2 regions of the Clostridium sp. Marseille-P299 genome follow, and region 1 is predicted to be linked to the other one. Evidence: riboswitches for the same ligand, from Rfam matches in the RefSeq annotation. Region 1 holds a riboswitch; the other holds the start of a gene.
The links. A riboswitch is a leader RNA that binds a small molecule or an ion and turns the genes downstream of it on or off. The one in region 1 is predicted to bind cobalamin.
Positions count from the first base shown of each region.

Region 2: linked by a shared signal. The riboswitch ahead of BN4220_RS09025 (ABC transporter substrate-binding protein) and the one ahead of BN4220_RS14960 (energy-coupling factor ABC transporter permease) in region 1 are both predicted to bind cobalamin.

Region 1 is NZ_FJVE01000007.1:1,618,723-1,623,726, reverse strand. Features, by position in the region: gene BN4220_RS14980 (sirohydrochlorin cobaltochelatase) at 1-44, opposite strand, end outside; gene BN4220_RS14975 (energy-coupling factor ABC transporter ATP-binding protein) at 306-1,157, opposite strand; gene cbiQ (cobalt ECF transporter T component CbiQ) at 1,157-1,942, opposite strand; gene BN4220_RS14965 (energy-coupling factor ABC transporter substrate-binding protein) at 1,935-2,219, opposite strand; gene BN4220_RS14960 (energy-coupling factor ABC transporter permease) at 2,231-2,995, opposite strand; cobalamin riboswitch at 3,295-3,492, opposite strand; gene BN4220_RS14955 (ABC transporter ATP-binding protein) at 3,666-4,433, opposite strand; gene BN4220_RS14950 (FecCD family ABC transporter permease) at 4,426-5,004, opposite strand, start outside.
Region 2 is NZ_FJVE01000007.1:166,849-171,852, forward strand. Features, by position in the region: gene msrA (peptide-methionine (S)-S-oxide reductase MsrA) at 567-1,064, opposite strand; gene BN4220_RS09020 (XdhC family protein) at 1,485-2,531, shown strand; cobalamin riboswitch at 2,652-2,894, shown strand; gene BN4220_RS09025 (ABC transporter substrate-binding protein) at 2,932-3,933, shown strand; gene BN4220_RS09030 (nicotinate-nucleotide--dimethylbenzimidazole phosphoribosyltransferase) at 4,052-5,004, shown strand, end outside.

The DNA of each region.
Region 1 (5,004 bases):
TTTGTTGTCCCAAAACTTACAATTAATATTCCATGATCTTTCATTTTCAAACTAAATACAACTGCCACTTATAAAGGGATTACATTTAAGAAATGGCAGCCCTTTCTATTTTTAAAATTTTATTTTGCTATTCTATTTATCTATTTTTTAAATTTTATTTTACTATACTATTTATCTATTTTTCCTATTTTCTTTATCTATTAAATTTATCTGTTCAATTTATCCTCAACTGATTTATCTTTTATATAGTCTGTAACAAAGCTCAAAAGAGAATCTAATTATATCCTATTTCCAGTCTCTTTATGTTAAATATGCATTGTACTTACTTGAGTAATAAGCCCCTCTAATTGTTTCTCATCCTTAGGTATCATGAAAGGTAAATCTTTATTAAACTTCTTACATATCAACTCAGTAAACTGATACAAAGCTGGTTTTTTTAATGAAGCTTTGACAAGAAGTTCTTCATTTGCAAATATCTTTTCAGGTATATCATCCGCTATTATTTCACCCTCATGAAATACTAAAATGCGATTCGCCCATTTCCAAGCAAAATTAATGTCATGAGTGGAACTAAGAATAGTGATTCCTTTTAATGATTGCCCCTTTAAAATTTCTTCAAATACTCTAATATTCTTACCATCTAAGGAGGCTGTTGGCTCATCTAGCAAAAGTACCTCTGGATTCATAACTAAAATATCGGCTATACTGACTCTTTTCTTCTCACCGCCACTTAAATAATGTGGAGCTGTCTTTCTTAATTTATCTAAATCAAGTTCTTGAAGGATTTGATTTATTCTATTTTTTACTTCTTCCTTAGGTAAATTTCTATTCATTAAGCCAAAGGAAATTTCACTTTCAACGGTAGTAGCTATCATTTGGCTATCTGGATCTTGAAATACAAACCCAACTTTTTCTCGAAGCATTGCTAAGTCTTTTTTCTGGCGTTTAATTTTATATTCATTTATAATTAACTCTCCATTTTGGAGTGGTAAAACCCCATTTAGACAAAGGAAAAAGGTTGATTTTCCGGCTCCGTTGTTTCCTAACACAGCAATACGCTCCTCTTTATTAATTTTAACATTAATATTATGCAGTGCCTGATGCTCTCCATCATAGGAAACAGAAGCATTTTTTAATTCTAATATACACTCCTTCATTACAATTTCCTCTCTATAAGAAAAACAAAACCAATAAGAATTAGATATACAATTGATAAGATAAGTTCTTTTTTATGTATTGGTTTATCTTCCCTATAAAAATTTAACTTACCGATATACCCACGTGATTCCATAGCATCAAAACTTACGGATGCCTTTTGAAAGGAAAGAGATAATAAATTCATAGCAATCCCTTTCATCGAAATATAAGTATTTTTAAGATTTATATATCCTAGCCTGCTATCCGCTGCTATCGTCATTTTACTGTGGGCATCGAATAATATCATTATAAATCGGTAGATAAGATACATTAATTCTATTATAATTTCAGGTATTTTGATTTGTCTACATACATGTATGATGTCTGACATTGGTGTTGTTAAACTAATCATAAATAAGCAGGTTATGGATGCGTATGCTCTTATGATTACTATTAATGTTTTACTAAGTGAGTTTACAGTAATTGATAAATACCAACCTGCAAAGGGGATATCTAAAAAACCGAGTTTTACAGGAGAAAATAGAATCAATATTGCAATACCACTTAACAGTATAAATAGGGATGGTACTAATAACAATCTGATGTAATTATTAATTTTAAGATGTGAGTATCTTATCACAGTAATCATCATAATGACGGCAATCATTATATGAAATACCCAAGCTTCTGATAAAACACACAAAATCAATGATAAAATACCAACACCAATCTTTAACCCTGGATTTACATTATTTAATTTGGAGTTTTGCGCTATTGTGTCAATATGAAGCATATGATTATGCATATTTTTTCCTAGCTACTAAGTATCCAAAACCATATCCTAGTATAATACAACCGATTCCTGCTTGTAAACAAAACAGTAAACTTTCAGTTTCTCCTCCAGGGGGCGCGATCAAACTCGCTGCCCATGGTTCATAGTCTGGCTTAATTTCAGTTATTATTTCTTCTGCTGCTCCATCAGCACCTCCAAACTCTGAGTCTTTAATTAAAATCAATGGTATCACTGTAATCATTACACATAAAACTAATAATATAAGAACTAGTTTCCCTCTTTTTTGCATACGAACCTCCATTATCGTTCCACAGAACTGGCATAATTTTTAAAATACTTTAACTCCGTTAATTCTGGTTTTGCATAGGTTTCTAAACCAATCACTACCACAACGGTTAATATTCCTTCTATGATTGCTAAAGGAATTTGAGTTGCTGCAAATATTCCTAAAAACTTGCCAACGGAAGCAATCACTCCACCGACTTCACTTGGATATGCGAAACCTAATTGAAAACTTGTCATACAATATGTAAATAAATCCCCAATTGAAGCTGCTAAAAATATTCCTACGAGTTTATTTATTTTTAATCTACTACATAATTTATATATTCCAAAACTGACAATTGGCCCTGCAACCGCCATACTAAAAGTATTTGCACCTAAAGTCGTTAACCCGCCATGAGCTAATAAAATAGCCTGAAATAATAGTACAATGACTCCAATTACAGCCATAGGCGTCGGACCAAATAATATTGCCCCCAGCCCTGTTCCAGTTGGATGACTTGAGGAACCTGTAACACTTGGGATTTTTAATGCAGAAAGCACAAAAGCATAAGCCCCAACCATAGCTAAAATTAATAAAGTTTTTCGTTGGTTTACTATAATCTTCTTGATTCTAATGAAACCTGTTACTAAAAATGGTAAGCATATTACCCCCCATGCAATACAAAATCCAAAAGGTAAATACCCTTCCATAATGTGCATCGCATAAGCTTTTTGTGTTACACCAAAAAGGCATGCAATGAGGATTGACAAAGCAATCCATTGTTTTTCTTTTCTTGTCATTATAGACCTCCTTGCTACCACTAGGCAGCTATTCCTAAGCAAAAAGTATGTTATATGCTTTTTGCCGGTTGAAATGATTTTTTTCAACCTAGAACTCCATCTTTTCTAGAGTTCTTTATAATAAGGTATCTGCTCTTTTTAACAAAATTGCTGTTGATCTTCTATGAAATAAAAAAACCTTTTCTATAATAGAAAAGGCATCATAAAAAAGCTTACAAAAGAGCAGCTACTTTTATTACACCTGCTATAATCCGTAGCTGTGCAACTTGAAGTTAGTATTACAATTAATAACGAATACTTAACTTCTATGATTATTAGGCAGGTCTTCTGGCTTAAGCGTCATCAAGCATATCATGCCTTCCCGTGTGTAACCACAGTGGCATATATGATAGCTCTGATACTAATACAGCGGCGGTACCGCGTGGGTATTTCACCCAACTTCCCTATTCTTACAGTTATATATACATATAACGTACACCTAATAATATTTTTCAACCCATTTTATATGATAATCTATAAAATGTCAATTTCTCAAGTTAGGCAGGTGCCTCATGCGTTTTGGGGCAATTGCCTATCTTAGCTTCTATATTAATATACGAACCCCATGCTTGTATTTCATAATTAATTCTATTCATGTGGATTCAAAAATATGATAATTAATAATATAATATTACGATTTAAAGGTAAAATAGTAATGCTTTTTCTTATTTTCATCGAAAAAGCAATGTTCTTTTATATGAAATACTTGTTCTAATATCCCAGATTCATAAATCTTTTCTGGCACACCACTCATTTTAATTTTACCAGCTTCCATAACTACGATTTGATCAGCAATTGATAATGCTGCTCCAATATCATGGATAACAGTTATTACAGTCTTACCCTCGTTTTTTAAGTCAGTTAATAATTTCATTATTTCTAACTGATAATTAATATCTAAAAACGTCGTAGGCTCATCTAGTAAAATAGTTTTTGTTTCTTGTGCAAATGCCATGGCTAAATACACCTTTTGACGTTCTCCACCTGATAACTCTGCCATATTCCTGTCTTTTAACGCTGTAATTCCAATTCGTTCCATGGCACGATTTGCAATATCATAATCTTCTTTTTTATAACGTCTTGGATAAGATAGATACGGAAATCTACCATGTAAAACCATACGGCCAACACTTATTACAGGAACGTTTCGATTTTGAGGTAAGTATGCAATTTGCTGTGCTCTTTTTTGGTCAGATAATAACTTGATATCCTGATTGTCAATAAAAACCTGACCATTTAAGGGTGTCATTAATCCAACCATAGTCTTTAGTAATGTACTTTTCCCACAGCCATTCATACCAACTATTGCAGTTATTTTACCTTCTGAAAAGTCATAGTTGATATTGTCTAATGTAATCTTTTGTCCATATCCGGCTTTTATATTTTTTAAACTAATCATGGAATCCTTTTCCTCTCTTTCGTATTAATAGATATAAGAAGAAAGGTGCACCAAGAAATGATAAGATAATTCCTACTGAAATTTCATATGGTGCAAATAATTTCCTTGCAACCAAATCACAAAAGGTTAGAAAGCTTGCACCTAATAGCGCCGATGTAGGAAGCAGATATTTACCTTCTGACCCAACAAAGTGTCGTGAAATATGTGGAATGATTAATCCTACAAAACCTAATAAACCTGCAAAACTTACCGAGGCTCCTGCAAGCATAGCCGCAAGTAATAAAAGTAAAAAGCGATACCATCCAACTGGCAAGCCCAAACTTTTTGCAGTATCCTCTCCAAGTGATAGAACATCCATTTCATTATGCAAACATATTGCTACTAAAATGCTAATACCAATACAGATACAAGCAGGAATTAAAACTTTGCTATTTACTCCACTTAAACCACCAATACGAAATGCATAACTATTTACCAATGCATCTGGCACAAAGGTAATTACTGCATCAGAAGCAGCATTTAAAAGGCTATTAATCGCTATTCCAGCTAAAACTAATGTTATTTTAGAAAC
Region 2 (5,004 bases), 1.5 Mb from region 1:
AGGGCAAGGAGGGGTTATTATAAAAGAGATAATATCTAGATTATTAAATATAAAAAGTGTAGTTGCAATTATTTTGACCATAGTTTTTTCAGTTTTATCATTACGAAGAGATATTACAGGTGAACAATTTCTTATGATTTTTTCTACAATTATTGTTTTTTATTTTGGTACAAATCCAGAGAAAAAAAGTGATCAATAAAAGTGTTTCAGACAAAATAGAAATTATAGATTTTAATTGTTTCACTTGTGTTAATTGGTTTAAAATGAGGAGTGGAGTTGTCACAAAACTTAGTTGTTTATGTGGCAACTCCTATTTATGAAAAGAAAAGTTTATGTAAACAAGGTGGGGGACCTTGAGTGTTAATATAACTATAACGCTAACCTGTGATTAAAGTTTGATGAAACTGTTAATATATTGTGAACATTATTAAAAATAAAGAAAATGGGAGTGACAGAATTAATAACTAACGATAAATCGTATCCTGTCATACCCATTTTCTTTTTAATTTGTTATGATTATTTCTCTTAACATAATAACATGCTTCAAGATTAATTATAAATAAACATTATGCATTTCTCGCATGTTCAAAAGCACTTTGACCAATATGGCAATATCCATTTATGTTTTTATCAAGATACTTCTGATGATATTCCTCAGCATCAAAAAAATGAAGAAGAGGGCCTACTTCTATGGCAATTGGCTTATCATATTTTGTAGCTAGTGTTTCAAGTGAACTGCGAATGATAATTAAATCAGCTTCATCTACATAATAAATACCAGTACGATACTGTACACCACGATCTGCTCCTTGTTTGTTTACTGAAGTTGGATCTATTATCTCATAGTAAAGAGTTAAGAGCTTTTCAAGTGGAAGGATCGTGTCATCATAGCGGATTTCTACGGCCTCAGCATGACCTGAATTATGATAGGATACATCTTCGTAGGTTGGGTTTAATGTGCTACCATTTGCGTAACCAACTTTTGTGCTAATAACTCCTTTTATTAAGGAAAAATACTTCTCGCTACCCCAAAAACATCCAGCTGCTATATAAATCGTCTTTATCATATAACCTTCTTTCTAGCGCATAAACTGCGCATCTAGCCAAAAAATGAACATATAAATAAGCGTTTAAATAAGAATTTATATAAGATTGTAATTTATGATGCTCATTTTATAATTTAACTTTGTAAACTTATGATATGTAAATTATAATCTTATGATAAATAAATATAACCATTTTTCTTGTAATATACTATTATTCAGTGTTAGAGTCAAGCAAGGAATAAAGTTTGTTTGTGAAAATATAGGAAATAGAGTAGTTAGTAGATTGGAAAAATGAAAGGTAGTTGAAAAAATTGTCCATAAGTGATAATCTGAAGACTTAGGATGGTATTTTATTATTAGGGATAAATTCATTAATAAAGGCCTTATCATAATAGAAATTTAAAGAATAAAATATAAATTACAGAGGAAGATGAATATATGGAATATTTAAATAAAAATAATAATATATATAAAGAATTACTAGAAGTTGTACTAGAAGGTAACAAGGCATGTTTAAGCACTAAGTTTAGTAACAAACAGGGAAGTATGAACGAGATAGAAAAAAACATCCTGTTACAAGATACAATGAATGAGGAAGAAAAAAAGGCATTTGAGCTAGGAATTCCTTATGTTTATACAAATAACGACACTTCTACAGTTGTAGAGCCATTTTTTCCTGAAGAACGCTTAATTGTTCTTGGTGGAGGCCATGTAGCATTACCAGTAGTGGAATTTGCTGCTAAAATTGGTTTTTCAGTAGTTGTTGTCGATGACCGATTAAGTTTTGCCAATACCGAAAGATTCCCTTTGGCGAAAGAAGTCATATGCGATAGTTTTGAGCATGCTTTGGATAGTTTAAAACTAAAAGAAAGTGATTATGTCGTAATTATAACAAGAGGACATCGTTATGATGCAACATGTTTAAAACAAATATGCAGTGGAAGTGAACCTTCCTATGTTGGCATGATTGGTTCGAAGCGCAGAACAGCCATTGTAAAAGAAACTTTAGTAGAAGAGGGCATTGATAGAGAAAGACTGAACCGTGTCCATACCCCAATAGGTCTTAGTATTGGTGCAATAACACCAGAAGAAATTGCGATTTCCATTATGGCAGAATTAATAGCTCATAAAAGAATTGGAAAAGCAGAGAAAAAAACAACCAATCGTTCGGATGTAGATTACGATGTAATGAGGGTTTTAGCAAATGAAGTTGATGTACCAAAAGCAATCCTTACAATCATTAGTTCAAAAGGATCGGTTCCACGAGGAGCGGGTGCAAAGATGATCGTTTATGCAGATGGAAGAATTTTAGGAAGTATTGGTGGCGGTTGTAGCGAAGCAGCGGTGCTTGGAACAGCAAGAAGGCTGATTGGATCTAAATCATACCAAGTGGTGGATGTGGACTTAACAGGGGATGCTGCCGAAGAGGAAGGAATGGTTTGCGGAGGAATAATGACTGTACTTATTGAAGACTATATACATTAATAAGCTGAATTTCACTTACAAAGCGATACAATATATAGCAATATATCAAGGACTTTGAATAATTTTATACTGCAATTTAAAGTATCAACTTGAAAATGTTGTGCTTAGAGTATATAATTATCGCGTAACTTATCAAGTGGTGCTTCCAATAGGAAGTTAAAAGGGAATGTGGTGCAAATCCACGACAGCCCCCGCTACTGTGATTGGGATGAAAGCTGTTATAGGCCATTGAATAAATATTAAGTGTTTAACCATCTGCCGAAATCATATGATTACGGTTAAGCATAAGATATCTATTTGAGAAGGCGACAGTGAGTAAAATGACCAAGAGCCAGGAAACCTGCCATTTGATTCATATATCATCTTCTTCGGAGGGAAGAGGAAAGAAAAGGAGATAAATATGAAGAATATGAAAAAGATTTTGACAGTGCTTTTAGCAATGGCTATGGTACTTTCATTTGTCGGATGCGGAACAAAGGCAGATAACGTATCAGATAAAAATACAACACCAACAACTACAGTGGAACCTACCAATGAACCAAGCGTAGAACCAACGAATAGTGCAGAAGATACAAGTGCAGTTAGTTATCCGTTAACAATTAAAGATTCCAATGGAACAGAAATTACATTTGAGAGCGAGCCTCAAAAAATCGTTTCCGTTGCACCAAACATTACTGAGTTAGTTTATGCAATTGGAGCAGGAGATCGCCTTGTAGGACGTACAGATTATTGTGATTATCCAGAAGAAGCACAAAACGTTGAGAGTATTGGGACTCTTTATACTCCTGATATCGAAAAAATAATTAGCTTAGAGCCAGATGTAGTAATTGCTTCAACTCACTTCCTTGAGGAGTCAGAAAAGCAATTAACAGACCTTGGAATAAAAGTAGTTGTTTTATATGAAGAACATGATGTAACTGGTGTTTATACAATGATTGAAACATTAGGAGACATGTTAAATCTTAAAGAAAATGCTACAAAAGTTGTAGATGAAATGAAAGCTAGCATTGATGAGACTGTTGCAGCAGTAAAAGACCTTGAAGCACCAAGTGTATATTATGTTGTAGGATATGGCGAAAGCGGCGATTATACAGCAGGTGGAGATACATTTATTGGCCAGTTGATTACAATGGCAGGTGGTAAGAATATAGCACAGGATGTTTCCGGATGGTCCTATTCTTTAGAAAGCTTAATGGAAGCAGATCCAGACATTATTGTTATGCCTGAATACTATAAAGATGATTTTATGACAGCTGATAATTATAAAGATTTAACTGCTGTTAAAAATGGAAAAGTATATACAATTGATGAAAATATTTTAAGTCGTCAAGGAAATCGTAATGCTGAAGGAATGCGTGAATTAGCGATGATATTCCATCCAGAAGCATTTGAAAATAAATAAATTAGATAGCTTCAGAGGAAACATGCAGGGCAGATTGCATTCACCTCTGAGGCTTTTTTCGATGTAATAATTTATATTACTCATTTTATGAATAATTTTGAAAGGTATGAGTAGAAACATGACATTTTATGAACAATTTCAAACCATATCTGCTCCTGTAGCAGAAGCAGAAAAGAATGCAAAGTTAAGATGGGATTCCATTGCAAAGCCACTTGGAAGTCTTGGAAGACTTGAGGAAGCAGTAATACGTCTTGCAGGAATCTCTGGAAATGCAAATAAAGTTTCTGTGAAAAAAGCTGGACTAGTTATTATGTGTGCTGACCACGGAGTCGTAGAGGAAGGTGTTACACAAACAGGGTATGAAGTTACCAATGTTGTAGCAACGAATTTTACCAAAGGAAAAACTAGCGTAAATGCCATGGCAGATACTATAGGTGTTGATGTTTTTCCGATTGATATTGGGATGAAAACAAGTCCGGTGAAAGAAAAGGAGTTAAAACCTTTAACTTTAGTGGATCGTAAAATTGCCATGGGATCTTTAAATATTGCAAAAGAAGCAGCAATGAGTATAGAACAATGCGAAAACGCAGTACAGGTTGGAATTGACAGTGTTAGGGATTTAAAAAAGAAAGGCTATGAGATATTAGCAACAGGTGAAATGGGAATTGGAAATACTACGCCTAGCAGTGCACTTGCCGCAGTTTTATTAGGGCAAGAAGTTGAAAATGTCACAGGAAAAGGTGCTGGACTTTCAAATTCATCACTGGAGTTAAAAATTAAAGCAATTAAGCGAGCAATTAAACGATATTATTCTATTGAAAATAATTATAGAAATAGTTTAAAAGGTTTGGATTCTAAAGAAATGAGTTCTAAAGAAATGGGTTCTCTGGATATGGCTTCTCTAGATATGTATTCAGAAGATATGATTTCTGTAAAAAGGGATACTATAAAAGTAAATGGTGCCCAAAGTGCAATCAATTTACTTTCACAGCTAGGCGGATATGATATCGCTGGTTTAGTTGGTGTATTTTTAGGTGGTGCAATTTATAAAATTCCAATTGTAATTGATGG